Regions from separate parts of the Paenibacillus sp. FSL R5-0636 genome, predicted to be linked through region 4. Evidence: riboswitches for the same ligand, from Rfam matches in the RefSeq annotation. Region 4 holds a riboswitch; each other region holds the start of a gene.
What was found. Region 4 has a riboswitch for thiamine pyrophosphate ahead of MKX34_RS02120 (ABC transporter substrate-binding protein). Riboswitches for the same ligand answer to the same signal wherever they lie in the genome.
Positions count from the first base shown of each region.

Region 1 (5,177 bases), 2.5 Mb from region 4:
TTCAGTCTGTTCAGAAATTGCAGAGCCCGGGGATTCTTCGGATGCTCCAGCACTTCTTGCGGAGTCCCTTGCTCTAAGATATGACCACCATCCATCAAAATGATCCGGTCCGCTACATCGGCGGCAAATTTCATCTCGTGGGTCACAATCACCATAGTCATACCTTCTGCCGCTAATTGTTTGATAACCTTAAGCACTTCCCCTACCAGCTCAGGATCGAGCGCCGAAGTGGGCTCATCAAACAATAACACTTCTGGATCTACTGCCATAGCCCGGGCGATGGCCACTCTCTGCTGCTGTCCACCTGACAGCTGATGTGGATAGTTATCAGCTTTATCTGCCAAACCCACCTTAGCCAGCAGCTGAAGCCCCCGCTTGCGCGCTTCTTCCTTGGATCGTTTCAGGACAGTTACCTGTCCCTCCATCACATTGCCAAGCGCAGTCATATGCGGAAATAAATTATACGATTGAAAGACCATCCCTGTTTTCTGACGAAGGGCCAATACGGAATTCTGAGGAATTTTCTTATGATCTGTAAAATTGATGGTGATATCACTGAGCGACAGGCTGCCTTGATCCGGGATTTCCAACAGATTAAAACAGCGCAGCAGTGTAGTCTTCCCGGAGCCAGATGGCCCAATAATGACAAGTACCTTTCCATGCTCCATTTTCAGATCAATACCCTTTAACACTTGGAGTGCGCCGAAGGATTTATGCAAATTAATGATTTCAATCACAAGTATCTCTCCTTTAGGTCGCAGAGTAACGATCGAGTCGTTTCTCCAAGTAATTTTGCAGCGCCGACAGCACAGAACAGAACACTAAATAAAACAATCCTGCTTCGGAGTATACCAGCAGAGGCTCATAAGTGGTAGAGGCTACCTGCTGTGCGGTTCTAAACATCTCCGTATAGGTGATGATCGCTGCAAGCGAAGTATCTTTAACCAAGCTAATAAAGGAATTGGATAACGGCGGTACAGAAACGCGCGCAGCTTGTGGCAGAATTACGCGGCGCAGAGCCTGCCCACGAGTCATCCCGACTGAGAAGGCAGCTTCCCATTGGCCTTTATGTATCGACAGGATAGCAGCGCGTACGATTTCCGATGAATAAGCCCCTACGCTAAGGGTAAATCCAATGGTGGCGGCAATGAAGGGGTCGAGTACAATGCCAACAGCCGGCAAACCATAAAATATAATAAATAGCTGCACTAACAATGGGGTTCCTCGAATAACCCACACATAAAAACGGGCGATTAGCTTCGGAATTACCCACGGTGAAAGACGTGCCAGCGCGGTTAGGATCGCCAAAATCAATCCAAGCACAAAGGAAAGTAGCGCCAACGGAATGGTAAAAGCCACCCCGGCTTTTAGCAGGGGTAGCAGTGTGTCTAAGAAAATTTGTATTTTGCGGTCATCCATTATTCAGACATCCTTTTTAGCTTCCAGGCTTAATTAGCCTTGCTAGCCTTGTATTATTTTGAAACGTCAGCTCCAAAGTATTTCTCGGAAATTTTCAAGTACGTTCCATCACTCTTCATCTCTGTAATCGCATCACTGACCGCTTTCACCAGCTCATCATTACCTTTCAGGAATACCGCGGCACTTTGTGATCCTTCAGGAATCTCATCAACCACTTTAATTTTTGCATCTGGTTTTTGTTTTTTCAGATCCAGATAAGACAAGCCATCATTCACAGTTGCATCAATACGTCCCGAAGTCAGCAGGTCCATCGCTTGATTGAAACCGTCTGTAGCTACGATTTCAGCACCGTTCTCACGAGCGATGTCGGATAAGTTACTTGTCAGGGATTGTCCGGCTTTTTTACCCTTAAGATCGGCAAAGGTCTTAATATCCTCATTGTCTTCGCTCACAATCAATACTGCTTTGGATACGATATAGGGTTCAGAGAAATCATATTTCACTTTGCGATCTTCGTTAATGGAAACTTCATTAAAGATTACATCAAACCGTTTCGCATCCATTCCAGCGAAAATACCATCCCACTGAGTTTCAAAAAATTCAGCTTTAACACCTAAACGCTTTGCTACTTCTTCAGCAATTTCCACGTCAAAACCAGTCAATTTCCCCGCAGTGTCATGATAAGTAAAAGGCGCATAAGTCCCTTCTGTACCTATCCGCAATTTGCCGCTGGCTTTCACAGCCTCCAAACTGTTTTGCGCTGAAGATGCTGCTCCACCATTCGTTCCAGCTGTAGGTTCAGCAGCCGTATTGGTATTCGAATTATTGCCGCAAGCCGCTACAAGGACCACGGTTAACGCCAATATAATAGTTAAACTCCATTTTTTCATTATTAAATCCCCTCTCTCTATCCGGTTTTTTTCCGGTAAATTGAATAGTACACTGCCATCACATGATCGTCAATACTTTTTTCCGATTATATACATCGGAATTATAATATTAACTAGATTCCTACCTATATCTTACCCAATCTTGGATTAATCCTTCACTTCTTTCTCTCTTTACTTCTCAGAAAGATATGGTATATTTATAAACAAATTAATATGGACCTGTTATTTCACTAGGGGAGTCGGCCGACTGAGACGGAGCTTCAAGCTCCGGACCCTTGGAACCTGATCTGGATCATACCAGCGGAGGGAAGTGGAGCAGAATTTTCATCAAGCATGTTAAGTGTTATTATGCAGAATGAACTTTTTGACCCATTCATTTCCTCTGGAAATGGATGGGTCTTTATTTGTTTAGGCGCTCCACAAAAATTTTAGGAGGTTAGATCATCACGACCATTTTATCTATTCAAGGCCTAACCTACTCTTTTCCGGAATCTGAGCACCCCCCTGTATTCGCAGATCTATCTATGGATATCAGGCAAGGGGAATTCGTCTCCGTAGTAGGTGCTAGCGGATGCGGGAAAAGTACATTTTTCAAAACGATTGCCGGTTTACTCGAACCTACTCACGGAAAAATAAAACTCTCTACGCACCCGTCAACCGCTAGTCGTTTAGGCCAGATCGCTTATATGCCTCAGCAGGATTTATTGCTGCCTTGGAGGACAGTGCTCGACAACTGCCTTTTGCCTTGGGAGATCAAGCCCAGATTCAATAAACAAGAAACGATCACTCAGATTCGGGAAATGTTGACCCGCTTCGGCTTAGCAGATGTAGAGAAGGCTTATCCCCATGAACTTTCGGGTGGAATGAAACAGCGAGTCGCATTTCTGCGCACCTTAGTGGCTGGAGGCGGAACTGGTCTGATGCTGCTGGATGAGCCCTTTGGCGCTCTCGATGCCATGACCAAACGCGAGATACACCGTTGGCTGTTGGAGTTATGGGGTGAATTGAATCAGACGATTATGCTCATCACTCATGATCTGGAAGAAGCACTATTGCTCAGTAACCGGATTTATTTATTATCTGGCGGTGCGCACAGCGAATTACAGGAGATCGTTGTGGATCTACCAAGGCCAAGACATTATAAGATGAACTATGAACCCCGGTTTATAGCACTACGGGAAGAGTTGGAGCGAAGATTGCATGCAACCTATACCTTTTAAAAAATATCTAGACAACTATGGTCCCTTCCTTCTTCTGGTACTGCTCATTCTTGTAATCTGGGAGTCGGCTGTTCGCCTTCACATGATTCCAGCCTTTATTCTCCCTGCACCTTCCTCTATTGGAATCGCATTGATCGAGCACAGGCAATTATTATTCGGACAGCATTTATTGGCAACGTTACAGGAGATACTGGTGGGTTTTGTCCTTTCTGTTATTTGTGGTGTATTGCTGGGCACTGGAATGTTCCTGTATCGCCCCATAGAAAAGGCCATCTATCCCTTTCTTATCATTAGCCAGACGATCCCATTAATTGCGCTATCCCCCATTTTTATTATGTGGTTCGGATATTCGCTGTGGAGCAAAGTGGCTGTGGTGTTTTTGACGGCTTTTTTTCCAGTCGTAGTGAGTACATATGATGGACTTCGTACAAGTGGCCAGACTTACAAGGACTTATTATTAACATTTGGTGCAAACCGCTGGCAGCTGCTTGTCAAAACCCAAATTCCACTGGCGTTGCCTGCTTTTTTCTCTGGCTTAAAGCTGTCCATTGTATACTGCGTCATCGGAGCTACTATCGGGGAATGGCTCGGCGGCAGTAAAGGACTCGGTTACTTCAGCCGCAGAATGGCCGGAAATATGCAGAGCGATGAAATGTTCGCGGCTGTATTTCTGCTGTCCGCGCTTGGTGTGGTGCTTTTTCTGGCGATAGCTTTACTCGAACAATTATTTTTAAAGAAAAGAGGATCAAACCAATGAATCATTTAAAATCCCCACAACGAGGACTTATTTCTGTATTTCTAGTATGCACACTTTTGCTCTTAAGCAGCTGCGGGAAGGCAGACAAGATAAATAACAACTCCCAAACCGATCCCTCCAATACCGAAAATAAGCAGTCACACAAGCTGACGATTATGCTTGATTGGTATCCCAATGCCGTTCATTCCTTTCTATACGCTGCGCAACAGCAAGGTTTTTTCCAAGAGGAAGGTTTGGATGTCGAGATCAAAATGCCTGCAGACAGCAATGATTCCCTAAAGCTTGTTGCAGCGAATCAAATTGATCTAGCGCTCAGTTATCAGCCTCAGGTACTTATGGCACGCGGCGAGAAAATCCCTGTACGTTCGATTGCAGCAATCGTGCGGCATCCACTGAATCATCTGATGGTTCCTCAGGCTGGCAGTATTCATAGTCCAAAAGAGCTCGCGGGAAAACAAATCGGCTATTCCTCCATTCCGCTCTATGAAGCGATGATTCGGACAATGATCCAGAGTGATGGAGGCGATCCTTCATCCGCCAAGCTGATTGACGTAGGTTTTGACCTCATCCCTGCGATCTCTACTGGACAAGTAGACGCAATAATGGGCGGGTTCATCAACCATGAACAACTAATCCTTGAAAAAGAGGGACATCCGGTCACTTCGCTTAATCCAACGGATTACGGAGTGCCTGACTATTATGAGCTTGTGCTGGTGGCCAGCGAACAAGGATTGCAAAATTCTGAAGCCTACTTTAAAAAATTTCTAAATGCCATTACAAAAGGACAGGAATTTGTGGAGCAGAATCCTGAACAAGCCCTGGATTTACTGGTTGCACATGAAGATGCAACTTCACCGCTCGACAAGGAGATTGAGAAAAAAAGTCTTGAGA
Region 1 covers NZ_CP150232.1:2,981,891-2,987,067, reverse strand. Annotated here, with positions in the region: gene MKX34_RS13430 (amino acid ABC transporter ATP-binding protein) at 1-737, opposite strand, end outside; gene MKX34_RS13425 (amino acid ABC transporter permease) at 751-1,419, opposite strand; gene MKX34_RS13420 (amino acid ABC transporter substrate-binding protein) at 1,473-2,309, opposite strand; TPP riboswitch at 2,532-2,635, shown strand; gene MKX34_RS13415 (ABC transporter ATP-binding protein) at 2,834-3,529, shown strand; gene MKX34_RS13410 (ABC transporter permease) at 3,510-4,286, shown strand; gene MKX34_RS13405 (ABC transporter substrate-binding protein) at 4,283-5,177, shown strand, end outside.
Region 1: another riboswitch for thiamine pyrophosphate. It lies ahead of MKX34_RS13415 (ABC transporter ATP-binding protein); the one in region 4 lies ahead of MKX34_RS02120 (ABC transporter substrate-binding protein).

Region 2 (5,177 bases), 1.2 Mb from region 4:
TTTTTGGCACTGCCGGATGCATTAGCATAGTGAAGCGTGGCATTATAGGACCCTGCTGCGGAAGACTGGACGTTAAAAGTGGTGGCTGCTCCTGTAGTTGTATATCCATCAACAAAACCAGTGCCCGAATATCCGGTGTGATTCGTATTTACTTTTGCACCACCAGACAGGGATGCACTCTCTGCTTCGTATTTCCCGGCAACCGGAATAACCACCGTCCAGTTCTTCCCGCCGTTATTGTCCCAACTATCCGTTGGAGCCGTGATGTGATAACAATAAATTAGGGTGGCACCTTCCTGAACATTGAGGTTGGCGGTGAACGTGGTTCCATTTTTGGTCATCACCGTGTCCGTAGTATTAGCCCAGTTATTCGTAGTCCAATGTAAGGTCACAGCTGCCGCTGTAGGATTGGTATAGGTGACTGTATGATCCGTATTGCTGGCCGATGCTCCACCTGATAAACCAAATAAACTAAAAATGAGCGAAAAAATAATTAACCACGAAATATAACGCCTGGATTGTTTGGATACCAAGTAAATAACCTCCTCATAATTTTAAGTGCAGCTTACGATTTTAAGCGCTATCGTGGGGTGCAAACGTTTGCAAAAATGAGAAAAAAAGAAATACTTGATAGTTTTAATCTCCTCCTTCAATGATTAATAAGGAAAAAAATCATTGTATGCGTTTACAAACGGTTCAATATCTGATGAATTTTCCTTGTTAAGATTATAGGCGCCAAACTTTTGCTGGTCAATGCATCTTTTAGGCTATAATTCAATCGTTTTCACTATAAGTTCCCTAAGATAGCAGGTAAATTGTTCAGGTTCTTAGCCAGCCAATTCATTTCTTTTGCAAAACGTTTTGGAGGTACACTATGTTTGTCCATCGCGGCATTAATCCACCACGGGCTTTCCATATACCACAACAACTGCAATGATTTTGTTAAATCCCCCTGCTCCACCGTTCGTTCCTCACGATATCCGTCAATAAATGCTGAAGCTAGTGCTCCATCTAAATCTTCATCTAAAGCACATGACATCACTGCTCGCGCCACATCTAGCTGCGGATAATCATATTTGAACCGATCAAAATCTAGAATTGCAGACAATTGGCTATCTTGAAATAAAAGATTATCAACCCATAAATCACGATGTGCCCATCCAGCTACAAGTCCTTCGAATATTTCCGGATCTATTTCTTCAGTCGCTCTCAGTTGTATCTCTAGGTCAGTGATGATTGAAGTTTTGCCCATTTCCTTTGATTGTTGTAGGAGTACATTCCAATGTTCTAAACGTTCCTCAGGGCTTTGGGGAATAAATTGTGGGGTTCTTTTCAAACTAAGGGTCCCATCATTTAATAAACGATGCATTTTACCTGTGGCACGACCCAAATCAAACATTTGAAGGATGTTAATTTTGCCCGGCTCTATGACACGCCCTTCACAATATTCCATAACCATAAACGTCTCTCCCATATCTGATTCCAGTAAAACTTTATGGTTATAAGCCAACAATTCGGGACATGGGAGTCCCTGTAGATACAATCTTTTCTGTTGAGAAAAGGCGAAGCTCAGTTCTTCTGGGTTATACAATTTATATCTTTTTTTGTTGTATTGTTTAAGTAGAAATGGTCCTGATTCCGTTGTGATTTTCCACTTAAGATTTAACCAGCCACGTTTTATTGGGGTAGCATGAAGGACTTTCAATCCAAAAAAATGATAGAAACTATTACTTAAATCCTCTAAAATGGCTTCCTCTGAACGAATCGCTTCCATTTCATCAACTCCTATCTATTCAAAGTATAAAAGAAGAAGCCGCCAATGACGACTTCTTTTAGATATTTCTTTTTATCAGAAAAAGTTATCTATAAATGAGGCTCCCGCCTTGGAGAAACTCTTCTGCCTTCTCTTGCATTCCTGATTCAATTCTCGTCGAATTACGGATATTATGAGAGATCTTCATACTGCAAAATTTCGGCCCGCACATGGAACAGAAATGAGCTGTTTTAGCGCCTTCCGCAGGCAATGTCTCATCATGATATTCTAGCGCTCGCTCAGGATCTAACGATAAATGAAATTGATCACGCCAACGAAATTCAAAACGGGCTTTCGAAAGAGCATTATCCCGGTCTTGTGCTCCTTTATGCCCTTTCGCCAAATCTGCGGCATGAGCCGCTATTTTATAAGTAATGACCCCTACACGTACATCTTCCTTATTAGGCAGGCCAAGATGCTCCTTCGGAGTTACGTAACACAACATTGCTGTACCGAACCAACCAATCATCGCTGCACCTATAGCAGAGGTAATATGATCATAACCAGGCGCAATATCTGTAGTCAGTGGACCTAATGTATAAAAAGGGGCTTCGTTACAGGTTTCAAGTTGCTTATCCATATTCTCTTTAATCAAGTGCATCGGCACATGTCCTGGACCCTCTACCATCACCTGTACATCATGACTCCAAGCTATAGCTGTTAATTCACCTAACGTCTCTAACTCGGCAAATTGTGCTTCATCATTCGCATCAGCAATCGAACCCGGACGTAATCCATCGCCTAGGGAAAAAGAAACATCGTACAGCTTCATGATTTCACATATCTCTTCAAAATGTGTATATAAAAAGTTCTCTTGATGATGCGCAAGACACCATGCCGCCATGATGGAGCCACCTCTTGAAACAATGCCTGTCATACGTTGTGCAGTCAACGGGATATAACGAAGCAGAACCCCCGCATGAATGGTAAAATAATCAACCCCTTGCTCCGCTTGCTCAATGAGCGTATCACGGTACACTTCCCATGTTAAATCTTCCGCTTTCCCATTCACTTTTTCCAACGCTTGATAGATAGGCACCGTGCCAATAGGAACAGGAGAATTACGGATGATCCACTCGCGTGTCGTATGGATGTTTTTACCTGTGGAGAGATCCATTATATTATCTGCACCCCAGCGGGTGGCCCATCTCATCTTCTCTACCTCTTCCTCTATGGATGAGGATACTGCGGAATTTCCTATATTGGCATTGATCTTCACTAAAAAATTGCGTCCAATAATCATTGGTTCACTCTCTGGATGATTGATATTTGCTGGAATGATGGCGCGGCCGCGGGCTACTTCATCTCTTACAAATTCCGGTGTCACATTCTCACGAATCGCAACGTATTCCATTTCCGAAGTAATAATCCCTTTGCGTGCATAATGCATTTGAGAGACATTACGCCCCTTTTTCGCTCGCAAAGGTTTTCTATGGAGCGCTGGAAACACTTCCGCCACAGCTTTTCCCGTTGCATTCCCGTTATCTTCAGGCTTCACGGTTCTTCCTTCGTACGCTTCCGCATCCCCTCGTTCCTCAATCCAGCTTAGACGATTGGGCTCTAACCCCTGACGAATATCAGTATGAATATTAGCATCCGTGTAAGCCCCGCTTGTGTCATAGACATGAATTGGGGCATTCTCCTCTTCGCCGTCTATGCCCGCAGTTGGACTAAGTGAGATCTCCCGCATAGGCACCTGAATATCAGGCCGTGAACCCTTTACATACACTTTTTGACTTGCTGGAAAAGCTGATAGATTGATTGGATCGTTGTTCAATTCGCTTGTCATCTCAATTCCTCCTATAAGGTGATTTGATCAAGCGGAGACGGTCTACTCCCCACACATAGAAAAGGCCACATCTGTATAAGATGCGGCCTTAGAGTAGACAAATAGAAATAGAGCTCCATTTCCTCCGCTGGCATTATCCAGATCAGGTTTGACGGTCGATAGTTATAACTATCCTCTCAGCCTGGTCCCACCAAGCTCCCGTGACTATATAATTGCTACTTCAAAGTATAACCGAAAAGAGAGAATTATCCAAATCTACTCAAATGTGAGATCAATGTATACGTTAGTTTAACACCAATACCCCAAATCCTTCCAGAAGCACCTCGCCCGACAATGTTGTGCCGCTCAGTAAATCTGTTTTGGTCTCACGAAGATGGATCGTGACAGGAGTCTCACTATAATTAAGCAAAAAAGCATAACTGGAAGAAGCTCCGGTACGGACTTGCAGCTCTACCTCTTCTGGGAGCTCCAGCCAATCTGCTGGCGATTGTAGATCCATTAAATTTATGATCTCAGCCGCTGCCTGTTCATTAAATACGGCTCCGTAATACCAAACCTCACCCTTGCCGCGACGATTTCTAGTTACCGCCGGTTTTCCCGCATAATAATCAGAAGCGTAAACCGCCATCACTTCAACCGAAGCTTCCTCTATTTTGAGAATATCATTAAAGTCATCTGCTCCCGTAACGACTTCGGCCGCGCCCGACCAGCTAATTGTTGTTGGCTGACGACTGCCCTTAACCATTGTGAATTCTTCAACTGTGATCCCGCATAGATCCTTAGCAGCACCTGGGAAAGGACGCATATAACATTGACCCCGCTCATCCTTATACCCAGTTCTACAGCCGAAGATCAGTTTGCCGCCTTGCTGAACATATTCATCCAGCAGTGCTGCTGTCTCATCTGTCATAATCGCTGGGTGAGGATAGATAAGCACGTCGTACCTTGCAAGCTCCTCCAGCGTTGTTTTTTTGCGTAAATAGAGTACGTCATTCGGGATATGCTTCCGTTGAAGCGCCTTGTACCACTCCTTATTGCTCTTCCACATAAACGGGCCATGCCAAACATCGTATTCTCCATCCCACTCATTGTCATAATCACGAACAATAGCAATGTTAGCCTGATTACGAGTACCGACAAACGCTTGACCTGCTGCTGCCAGCTCCTGACCGATCTGCCCCGCTTCCCGCACTCTCCGGTTAGGCTGATTATGATAGTCATTGATTCCATGCCAATAAATTTCATTGCCCATCGTAGCTGTCCGCCAGCGGAAATATAACACCATATCTGCCCCATGAGCGATCGACTGATAAGTCCATAACCGCATCTGCCCGGGCTTTGGAGAAGGCATATCCATCCGGTTCACCCAGCCACCCGGGCCCGACTGCTGCTCCATAATGCAGAAATTCGGGGATATCGAACGAACAACAGATAACGACAGTCCCCAGCCTCTATCATTCAGCGGATTCCGCTCATTCGGGTCATAAAAAATAGTAGAGAACTGAGGATAGGAATCATAGCTGAAGAAATCCAGCAGTTCATCCGTCATTTCATGGCTATCGAGATGACCGAACA
Region 2 covers NZ_CP150232.1:6,298,205-6,303,381, forward strand. Annotated here, with positions in the region: gene MKX34_RS28720 (alpha-amylase family glycosyl hydrolase) at 1-533, opposite strand, end outside; gene MKX34_RS28725 (phosphotransferase) at 788-1,774, opposite strand; gene thiC (phosphomethylpyrimidine synthase ThiC) at 1,860-3,602, opposite strand; TPP riboswitch at 3,706-3,814, opposite strand; gene MKX34_RS28735 (beta-galactosidase) at 3,886-5,177, opposite strand, start outside.
Region 2: another riboswitch for thiamine pyrophosphate. It lies ahead of thiC (phosphomethylpyrimidine synthase ThiC); the one in region 4 lies ahead of MKX34_RS02120 (ABC transporter substrate-binding protein).

Region 3 (5,177 bases), 1.7 Mb from region 4:
GGTCAATGGGACAGAACTAGAACCTAAAGCCATAGTGACCCGGGAGAAAGCAGCTAAGGCTCTTTATTTTATGTGGGTACTGGAACATGAAGTGAATGCAGAAAATCATGTTTCTTCTTTGAAATAGTTAGGGTGAACAATTCAAGGCACAGCAGCGGTGCTGTGCCTTTTTGTATGCAGTGAAGTCCTCTCCACTTACAGCAGTTTACATCCACGGTTGTTTATTTCTACTTGCATTGTGGTAAGTAAGATTCGTAAAGCGATTTAAGAAAATGACAAACCCAGCGTATAAACATGCATTGTTGTGCCATCCTAAGATGATCAGTTAACTATCAATTTGCTTAACGAGAGGAGATAGGGAAGATGTCAGGCAATAATAAACAAGCTACAAAAACCTTACCCCCACAGGAGCAGCATCATCAGCCAGGGATTGAGAGTGAAATGACGCCGCTGCCCAAATACGAGCCGGCAAATTATAAAGCAGCAGGTAAACTGCAAGACAAGGCGGCGTTGATTACCGGTGGAGACAGCGGAATTGGGCGTGCAGTTGCTGTGCTTTTTGCTAAAGAAGGTGCTGATGTGGTCATTTCATATCTTAATGAACACTCAGATGCAGAGGAAACTAAACGTCAGGTCGAGCAGGAAGGCCGCAAATGTATCCTAATTCCAGGTGATATCGGTGACGAGAAATTCTGTAAGGATCTTATTAAACAGACGGTAGAGGGCTTAGGAAAGCTTGATATTCTCATCAATAACGCGGCGGAGCAACATCCGCAAGCTAAGATCGAGGATATTACTTCCGAGCAGCTAGAGCGTACTTTCCGTACGAATATATTTGCGATGTTCTATTTAACAAAAGCAGCTATGCCTCATTTAAAAGCAGGATCTACAATTATAAATACAACTTCAATTACCGCTTATCGCGGAAGCCCGCAGCTGCTGGACTATTCATCAACTAAAGGAGCTATCCTGAGTTTCACACGATCTTTGTCCACGAATCTGGCGGAGAAGGGCATACGGGTAAACGGTGTAGCACCAGGTCCAATCTGGACACCGCTAATTCCCTCTACCTTTGATGCGAAGCAGGTTAGCGAGTTTGGAGGCACGCAGCCTATGAAACGGCCTGGACAACCAGAGGAGCTGGCGCCAGCCTATGTATATCTTGCCTCTGACGATTCCAGTTATGTGACTGGACAGGTTATTCATGTAAATGGTGGCGAGGTAGTAAACGGTTAGATTAGTACAGCTAATGTGAATAAATGGGTGTATTTCAATAAAAAAATATGTTACTATAAACCACGTTAGCATTTAAAATTGTATATTTATGTCACTAGGGGTGCCGTTTGGCTGAGACGGAATGGATTTCCGGACCCTTTGAACCTGATCTGGTTAAGACCAGCGTAGGGAAGTGGAGAACGAATTTCTGTTGTCGGGCTATTTGTAGTACCGTCTATTTACAGATTCTGACTGCCTTCCTTACGGGGGCAGTTTTTTTGTTTTTTACTGACCTACAGGGAAGTGAGAGAGAGGAGATCGCGAGTGGTACAAGCTGAGATCCATCTAATATCAGACGGCAAGCAGCAGTTGAGACAATTTGTTGAACTGGCTGTCACGGTGCAGACATGGGTCGATTATATTCACTTAAGAGAGAAGCAATGTCCAGCACGCGAACTGCTCTCTGCGGCACAGGAGCTGTTGGCTGCCGGTATACCCGCTACCAAACTGATAATCAATGACCGGATCGATGTAGCATTGGCAGCTGGTGCCGCGGGTGTTCAGTTGGCTGGGCACAGTCTGAGCCCGGTTACAGCCCGGCGAATTGCACCTCAGCTTTGGCTGGGGAGATCGGTTCATTCTCCGGAAGAAGCGGCGAATGCTTCAGAGCAGGGAGCTGATTATTGCTTGTTTGGCCATGTATTTCCCTCGGCGAGCAAGCTAGGGCTGCCCGCACGTGGGTTAGAGCTGCTTGCAGAAACGGTGAAGACTAGCTCTATTCCTGTAATTGCGATTGGCGGAATTGGTCCCGCTAATGCGGCACAGATCATTAGGCAAGGCGCGGCAGGAATTGCTGTGATGTCCGGTATTTGCGGAGCGGATGATCCTTATGAGGCCGCCAAAGCTATTCATAAGGCGGTTCATTCATAGCCGGGAGGTAAAAGCATAGGCGAAGGGGGTGATTCAGAATGAGACTGTTGATTAACGGGAAATCCGCAGAGTGTTCTGGTGGTGTTCAAACTATAGCTGATTTGATCAGTCTTCCTGAGTGGTCGGGTCGTCTGATGATCATTGAGCTGAATGGAGAAATTGTCAGTAAGGAGAATTATGAAAGTACTGCTCTGAGCGAGGATGATCGTTTGGAACTGGTGCACTTTGTTGGTGGGGGTTGAGATGGAGCGGTATAGAATTTTGAGAAATTTATAAGAACCAAAGGGAGGTAATTTCATGCATGACCCGTTACATATTGGAGGCATCGGATTAACTAGTAGATTATTTATCGGAACCGGAAAATATAGCCGGAATGCTCTGATCCCCGAAGTGATCGCAAGCTCTGGTTCTCAGGTGATTACTGTAGCGCTTCGCCGAGTGGACCCGGAAGGTGGAGCAGAAAATATCATGAACCACATTCCCGGCCACATGACTCTTCTGCCTAATACCTCAGGAGCGCGTACAGCGGAAGAGGCAGTCCGTATTGCAAGATTAGCAAGAGCTGCAGGTCTGGGGAACTGGGTGAAGATCGAAGTGATCAATGATCAAAAATACCTGCTTCCAGATAATCTGGAGACCATACGAGCTACAGAGATTCTAGCGGCGGAGGGTTTTGTAGTACTGCCATATATGAGTCCGGACCTTTCGGCTGCTTTACGTCTGAGAGATGCCGGTGCTGCTGCTGTGATGCCGCTTGGTGCGCCGATCGGGACGAATCGCGGCCTGCGCACCAAGGAGCTTGTGCGTATTCTTATTGAAGAAGTGAATTTGCCGATTATTGTAGATGCCGGAATTGGCAAGCCCTCGGAAGCGGCGGAAGCAATGGAGATGGGGGCCGCTGCTGTTCTGCTTAATACGGCTATCGCAACGGCACGTAATCCGCTCGTCATGGCGGAAGCGTTCCGCGAGGCGATATCCGCTGGCCGCAAAGCTTATTTGGCAGGACTCGGTCCTGTAGAAGAAGTTGCTTTTGCTTCGTCACCGTTGACTGGATTTCTGAACTGAATTTGATAGGTTCACGAAAGGAGGGAGAATTAGCATGAGCTTTTTTGACACACTGGCCCGCTTGGAGCAGTATCCTTATGAGCAGCTGTGGAAGGAGTTCCGGGAGGATGACGTTAAGCGGGCGCTTGGAAAAGACAAGCTGAACGAAAATGATTTGCTGGCATTGCTCTCTCCGGCAGCAACGCCGCTGCTAGAGGAGATGGCGCAAGCTGCTCAGCGACTGACCCGTGCACATTTTGGTTATTCGATGCAGCTGTTCACACCGATGTATCTTGCCGATTTTTGTGTGAATCATTGTACCTACTGCAGCTTCAGCTCCATTTATGATTTTCCGCGTAAAAAGCTGTCCTTGGAGGAGGTTCGCAGGGAGGCTGAGAAGATTGCAGCTACAGGTCTGCGGCATATCCTCATTTTGACTGGTGAATCGCGCCGGGAGAATCCTGTCTCATATATTAAGGATTGTGTAGTTGTACTTAGAGAATTTTTTTCCTCCGTCAGTATTGAGATAAATCCTCTATCGACTGCAGAATATAAAGAGCTTCTTCAAGCAGGGGTGGATGGACTAACACTATACCAAGAGGTTTACCACCAGGAGACTTACAAAAAGCTGCATGTTAAAGGGCCTAAAAGAAACTACCGGAATCGCCTGGATGCACCTGAACGCGGCTGTCAGGCAGGTTTTCGTTCTGTGAATATTGGTACGTTGCTCGGGATGTACGATTGGCGGCAAGAGGCATTCCAAAGTGCCATGCATGCCCGCTATCTACAGGATCGGTATCCAGATTGCGAGATCAGCCTGTCACCCCCACGGTTTCGGCCTTATTTAGGGGAATTTAACCCAGAGTGCGATGTTACCGATCGATCACTAGTGCAGATTATTTTGGCATACCGGTTATTTTTACCCCGTTCGGGCATTACTTTATCTACAAGAGAGCCTGCCTCTCTACGCGATCATTTAATTCATCTAGGAATAACTAAGATGTCAGCCGGGGTCACAACTGAGGTGGGCGGTCACACTAATGCAGGGGGAACTCCGCAATTCGAAATATCCGATAGCCGCAGTGTGCAGGAGATTACGGAAATGCTATATACGAAGGGTTTGCAGCCGATTTTTAAAGACTGGGATATCCTGACTGAATCAGTAACGTAACGCTTGTATTTTTATTATTAATCACTAAAGGGACCCCTGCGAGATTCATGCGGAGGTCCTTTTTTCTATTGTGTAGATGGTGTTTAGTTTCCAGCAGAGAGCTCATCGAGAGACATTTCGAAGCTCGGTGCCATATGAGTCAGAAAATAATCCACTTCCTGCAGGCCAAGCCCACGAAGTTTTGCTGCTGTCTGCTCCTTCGCGGCGGCAAATTCTCGGTTGCCTGCAGCAACCTCCCATACGCATTTCAAATAAGCATCCAGCCGATCAGCGGCTTTCACATAGCTGTGCAGCAGAATGTCCTCCGAATCGGGAGGGCTGTCTTCCGGTCGTATGAGCTGAGTGTAGATGCTTTTTAGCTCTGATGGAATCATTCCAGTTAAGCGATCAGCTGCAACTTTTTCCATTTCGCGGAAGCTGGTGAGCAAGCGAGGATTGTTGTATTTTACCGGCGTGGCAATGTCGCCTGTGAATACTTCGCTGGCATCATGGAAAAGAGCTATGGTTGCTGCTCGTTCCGCGTTTAATGAACGCCCGAAATGTACATTACCAATGGAACAGAGCATATGTGTGAGCAATGCAACATGAAAAGAATGCTCAGCGACGTTCTCCGGTGCGGTGCTGCGCATCAAGCTCCAGCGCTGAATATACTGAAGACGATATAGATAGGCAGAAAAATGGTAGCTCAATTTTAAAGTAACCCCTTTCATGCGGTGCTAGGTATGATATTATTATACTAATTGTATCAAACTTTAGATAACCTGGAACTGCCGAGAGGAGCTTGAATGAAGATGCAGCATTTTGAAGACAGTATTTA
Region 3 covers NZ_CP150232.1:2,167,034-2,172,210, forward strand. Annotated here, with positions in the region: gene MKX34_RS09370 (GDSL-type esterase/lipase family protein) at 1-127, shown strand, start outside; gene MKX34_RS09375 (SDR family oxidoreductase) at 364-1,236, shown strand; TPP riboswitch at 1,323-1,424, shown strand; gene MKX34_RS09380 (thiamine phosphate synthase) at 1,540-2,145, shown strand; gene thiS (sulfur carrier protein ThiS) at 2,184-2,387, shown strand; gene MKX34_RS09390 (thiazole synthase) at 2,443-3,210, shown strand; gene thiH (2-iminoacetate synthase ThiH) at 3,245-4,360, shown strand; gene yfbR (5'-deoxynucleotidase) at 4,444-5,049, opposite strand; gene MKX34_RS09405 (fumarate hydratase) at 5,152-5,177, shown strand, end outside.
Region 3: another riboswitch for thiamine pyrophosphate. It lies ahead of MKX34_RS09380 (thiamine phosphate synthase); the one in region 4 lies ahead of MKX34_RS02120 (ABC transporter substrate-binding protein).

Region 4 (5,177 bases):
GGGGGCCGAGCGCGATGGAGGGAACATTTTGACTCAGAATAATGAGTGGATAAAAAGCCCGTCTAGCCCAAGGCAAAAGATGCAAAAGCAAAGCGACGATCAGACCTACCCCCGTACCGATGGGAAAACCAATTAAAGTGAGCCGCAGCGTAGCCATCGTATGAGCCCAAAGACCAGAAGCGTTACTGGTGGATTCACGGGCAATATCAGCAGGACTCGGCAGAATCCAGGATTCAATATGAAATACAGATACAGATAGCTGCCATACGGTTAAAAAGAAGACGACCGCCACAAGGGGCGGCCATATTAGCTTCCAGGTCGATCTCACGGCCGATATTTCTCCGTCAATTTATCCATGCTGATTCCGTTAGGATTATGAGCGATTTTGATCTGCGAAATTACGCTTGGACTGCCTGCTTCGATCAACGCCTCTTGCATCTGACGCACAACCTCCAGCAGCTCGCTAAGCTCACCTTCCATTGTGGTTTCCAGCGGATTCACCTGATGTTTAACACCGGATTTTTGAATGACCTCAATCGCTTTATCTACGTATGGGATGGAATCCTCATTGTTCGGAGTTTTTGGAATTACTTGAATGCTTAGTAGGGTGTTAGCCACAATAATCAATCCTCTCATTTTATAAGGTAAGTTCAAAAAGCCAACTTTGATAACGAAGTAATTCAGGAAGCAAACTCGACATCGAATCTTGAACGAACTTGGGAAGTCCGGTACTCACGTAGCACATCACTACGCTCCGTTCCTCCTTCCTCAAGTAACGTCCAACCTTCTTGGTTCTGAAAGCCGACTTTTTGAGCTCTTAAATTATAAGGTGAGTTCAAAAAGCCAACTTTGATAACGAAGTAATTCAGGAAGCAAACTCGACGTCGAATCTTGAACGAACTTGGGAAGTCCGGTACTCACGTAGCACATCACTACGCTCCGTTCCTCCTTCCTCAAGTAACGTCCAACCTTCTTGGTTCTGAAGTCCGCTCTCTACTCCGCCGGTAAAAAATCATTACTGAATGCACTAGCAGCATCCAGCGGTTTATCCAGCAACTTCAGATCATACATCCAGTCGCCGTAATTTTGCCAGACCTCGGTTTTTTGCTCGCCCCAGCGGGCAGCATCGTCCTTGTATTTTGGGCTAAGCCATTTTTGGCTAGCTAGGACAAGGTCGGCGTCCAGGTCAGGAACGGCCTTCGATAACATACCGGCAGCCTCTTCCGGATGATCAATGGCATATTGATAACCTTTTGATGTGGCTTTCATGAAGGCCTTCACCAGCTCAGGATGATCTGCAATTTGCTTCTCACTCGTCGTCAGCACAGGCGTGTAATAATCGAGCTGTGGCGCATAATCCTTTAAGTACAGCATATCCAATGGCTGGCCACGCAACTCAGCCTCAACGCCAGTCCAAGCGTAGAAAATCCAGGCGAAATCAATGTCACGTTTGACGGCGGTAAAATAATCAGCTTCACCGATACTGATCAGCTTCACCTTTTTCACATCGCCACCTTCAGGATCCATGATGGCCTTCATGGCTGCTTCTTCGGCCGGTGAGCCCCAGCCTCCGTAGGTTTTACCTTCGAAATCCTTTGGTGATTTAATATTGCGATCTACTGGAGCGGCGAATCCCGACGTATTATGCTGAATAATAGCTGCTATCGAGACAAGGGGCACGCCTTGTAGACGGGCTAGCGTTAATCCTTCTTGGGCGCTGATGCCAAAAGCGGCTTCGCCAGAGGTAACCATAGTATCAGAACCCGCTGCGCCTGGCTGAACGATCTCGACGTCCAGGCCTTCTTCAGCGTAGTAACCAAGATCCTTAGCTACGTATAGACCGGTATGATTTGTGTTCGGTGTCCAGTCGAGTGCGACTTTAACTTTGGTGAGCTCTTTTGGAGCATCCGTCCCAGCCGCTGCAGTTGGATCAGTAGCATTTGCTTTGTTTCCGGCTGTATTCCCATTGTTGCTGCCGCATCCGGCAATGGCAAGAATGAGTACACAGGTGAGGCACAACGTAAGTGCTTTTTTGAGGTGCATGTCTTCTTCTCTCCTTTAAGGTTACAAGAATCCCGTCTTCACAACATGAACCGTAAAGTGTAGTATGTACGTTTTTCTACATCTTTTAGTGATCTTACAAAAAAAGCGCCCCGAGTGATCGGGACGCTGGCTTGGCGCAAGGTTAGTCAAGGTCACAGGGACCAGAACCAATTGGCGATTCCTACGCTGGCATTATCCAGATCAGGTATAAGGGTCAGTATCTTGTGGGATACAATCTCAGCCGGCCAATTCCAGCACCCCTGGTTCTATGAAGTTAACGGGTATTTCTATGTGCAATATAAGTAAGTATAAGTTTTGTACCCATACTTTATATCTTATATTTCTCGCATACGGTGTATTATAGACGGCTGTACTCGGAATGTCTAGTAGTGCACTCCTGAATTTTTCCAATCCAGTAGTTTCTTTTTTGCTAGTCTAGATCTTTATATTTCTTGCGGTGACGCCGTTTAAGCTCACTAACCAGCGCCCCTAGCGTGAGGACAACGCTGATCAGAATCCCGCTCATGATCACGAAGAGGGCAAGAAATTCAAAGGGGGAATATCCAATCATTTTACTCCATTGAATCTTTCCATCCAGATCGTCAATGACCTGATTCATGCCGTAAATCCCGCTTACTACCGTAAATACAGTGAGAATCATCAGCAGATTATCCCGTCGCTTGGACTGAAACTTATCCTGATACTGAAACAGGTCATTTAAGGTTTCTTTCACTTCCTCGAACAAAGCGTCGTTTCCGTATACTTTGCGCAGCTGAAGAAATATCTCCCGGCCCTGCGACTGCGAAATCAACTCCAAGAAGTAGAACTTCGCCGAGAACTTATTAATGGAGTAAATTAGATTGTCTATCTCCTCATAATCATGATTAATCCGAAGTCGGGAGTGCATATTGGCGAGCTTCAGCAGAACGATTTTGTGGAAAATATTGAGTAAAAATCCGTAATAATATTGCCCGTACATCTGGTTGGCTAGACTAACAGCAATCTCCTGTTCAGCCCGGGTCATGCAGCAAAAGGTCTGCTCATTCATCATATAATACGTGTCTGGGCCCCAGCGATTATAGGAATGCTCATGACAATAGTTTGCAATATACGCTGGATCGCTTGCACTGGCATAGGGCTTTCCGTTCAGATCAATTCCATCAAGCTGTGAGGCGCGATAGCGTAGATTTACACTAATCTCATCAGAACTTTCTTCATTCTGAAAGCCGTAAAAAGCTTGCACCTGCATTCTTTCATCTACGAAAAAAGGAAGGGTCTCAAAATAAGCCCCATTGATATCCGATTGATCCAGATATGGCTCCAGTCCATCCACCAAATTTCGGAAGACAAAATCCTCTACCATCTCATAGGTCTGTTCCCCGCAATGAATATAAGTGTAGTCATCCTGTATGAAGGTTTTCTCTAGCGCACGGAAACGATCCGCGAATTCTAGTGCAATACTAAAGGGAATCGAATCCCCCTCCAGCTGGACACGTATCGTCACGAATCCAAGCTGAAAGGGACATATGAATATATCCGTCGAGAGAATTTTGAAAAATATAGATTGCTGCGGAATCTCCAGAATGCAGTCGAGATTATTTACTCTGGAAAAACGGCGAAACGAGTCGGCATCCTTCCTGCGCGGAAAAAGGACGTGTGCGGCAAACGGTAAATAGGTGCGCTCCATTCGTTCATGGGAAACACAGTAACCTTCTCCATAATAGGCAGCTTCCAGTTCTTTGTTATCCAGAAAAAAACGTGTGAATCCGTCGTCCTGTAATTGCTGGATAAGCTGCTTAGAATCGCCCTTTTTTATAGAGAAGGGAAATATAAACTGCATAAGCGCAGTATGTAACAAAGGCTCAGTTGAAGACTCATTTAAAGACTCATTCATTCATTGTCCATCCTTGTGCTCAGAATATGCTTATAGATCACATTACCCTAAAAGGATAACGTTGATACTATTCTAAATACGGGAACTCTTTCCTTCCACCGCTTGCCTGGCTTGGAATCTCCATGCGGCAATGCTTAGCAGGAACAAGAAGGCAGCAAAAGTGGCAAGTAATCCGGCTGTTTGTGCCACTTCTAAATGGTCCATAGACCAGCCCGTAAACAGAGGTAGCAAAGCACCACCAACGCCTCCGGAAGCAATCATAATGCTGGGTGTTGACTCTTCGGTGCCAGGCAGCATTTTGCTGGAGAAAACCAATGCAATGGAGAAAATACCGGACATAAACAGCCCCAGCAGCAGAATTACAATGAAAGCAGTCATTCGATTGTCAGTGAACGGAAAGAGTGTCAGCAGTAACAAGGTTAGTAAACAGCTGCTGAGAATGTACACGCGATAAGATATTTTTTCGGCAATTACACCCGCAAACAATCTTCCTGTAGACATCGCTAGCCAAAAGAAAGTGACTGTCAGTGCTGCCGTAGACTCTGTCATCCCTAGCTTGGCAATAAAGATAGCCGGCATAAAGTTGACTAAACTCATCTCTGTGCCTACATAAAGAAAAAAGAAAACGATGAAGATCCCTAACAGAATCCATTGCTTACCTTTATACGGAAATTTTTTGTTAGAACGTGAGCTTGAGGAATGCGAATTGTCTGCTCCTTGGACAGAGGCACGTTCATCCAGCATGCGTTGTAGATTACCGAAGTGTCCTCTTGCCCAGAGGATAAGAGAAATCAAAGAGAAGGCAGCGACGATTAGAAAGGCCAATCTCCACGCTCCGGCAGCAATGAGCGGACTGGCGATAAGCGGCATCACGAGTGCGCCTATCCCGAATAGAACTTCGAGCCGGCTCATCGCAATAGCCGTTCCTTCGGTTACAGCACCAATAATGATGGTGCCGATAACCGCTTCGATCATCCCGAAACCAAAACCTGCGGCAACAGCGATAAAATACATCCAGCCCCAAGGCGGTAGAAAGGCATAGGCAACTTCTGCAACTATTAGAAGACTGGTGGCAATGAGGATGCCTCCACGTTTACCGAAGCGGCGATTAAGTAGGGGAGAGACCAACACGCCTGCTAAAAAACCAGCGAATTGACTAAAGATTAATTCACCGCCAGCACTGTAATTTTGATCATAATGTTGCAGTAGAACGGGCAGAATAGATCCCAGCACAACATGT
Region 4 covers NZ_CP150232.1:476,797-481,973, forward strand. Annotated here, with positions in the region: gene MKX34_RS02110 (ABC transporter permease) at 1-328, opposite strand, end outside; gene MKX34_RS02115 (MTH1187 family thiamine-binding protein) at 325-618, opposite strand; gene MKX34_RS02120 (ABC transporter substrate-binding protein) at 994-2,043, opposite strand; TPP riboswitch at 2,205-2,315, opposite strand; gene MKX34_RS02125 (hypothetical protein) at 2,474-3,937, opposite strand; gene MKX34_RS02130 (MFS transporter) at 4,010-5,177, opposite strand, start outside.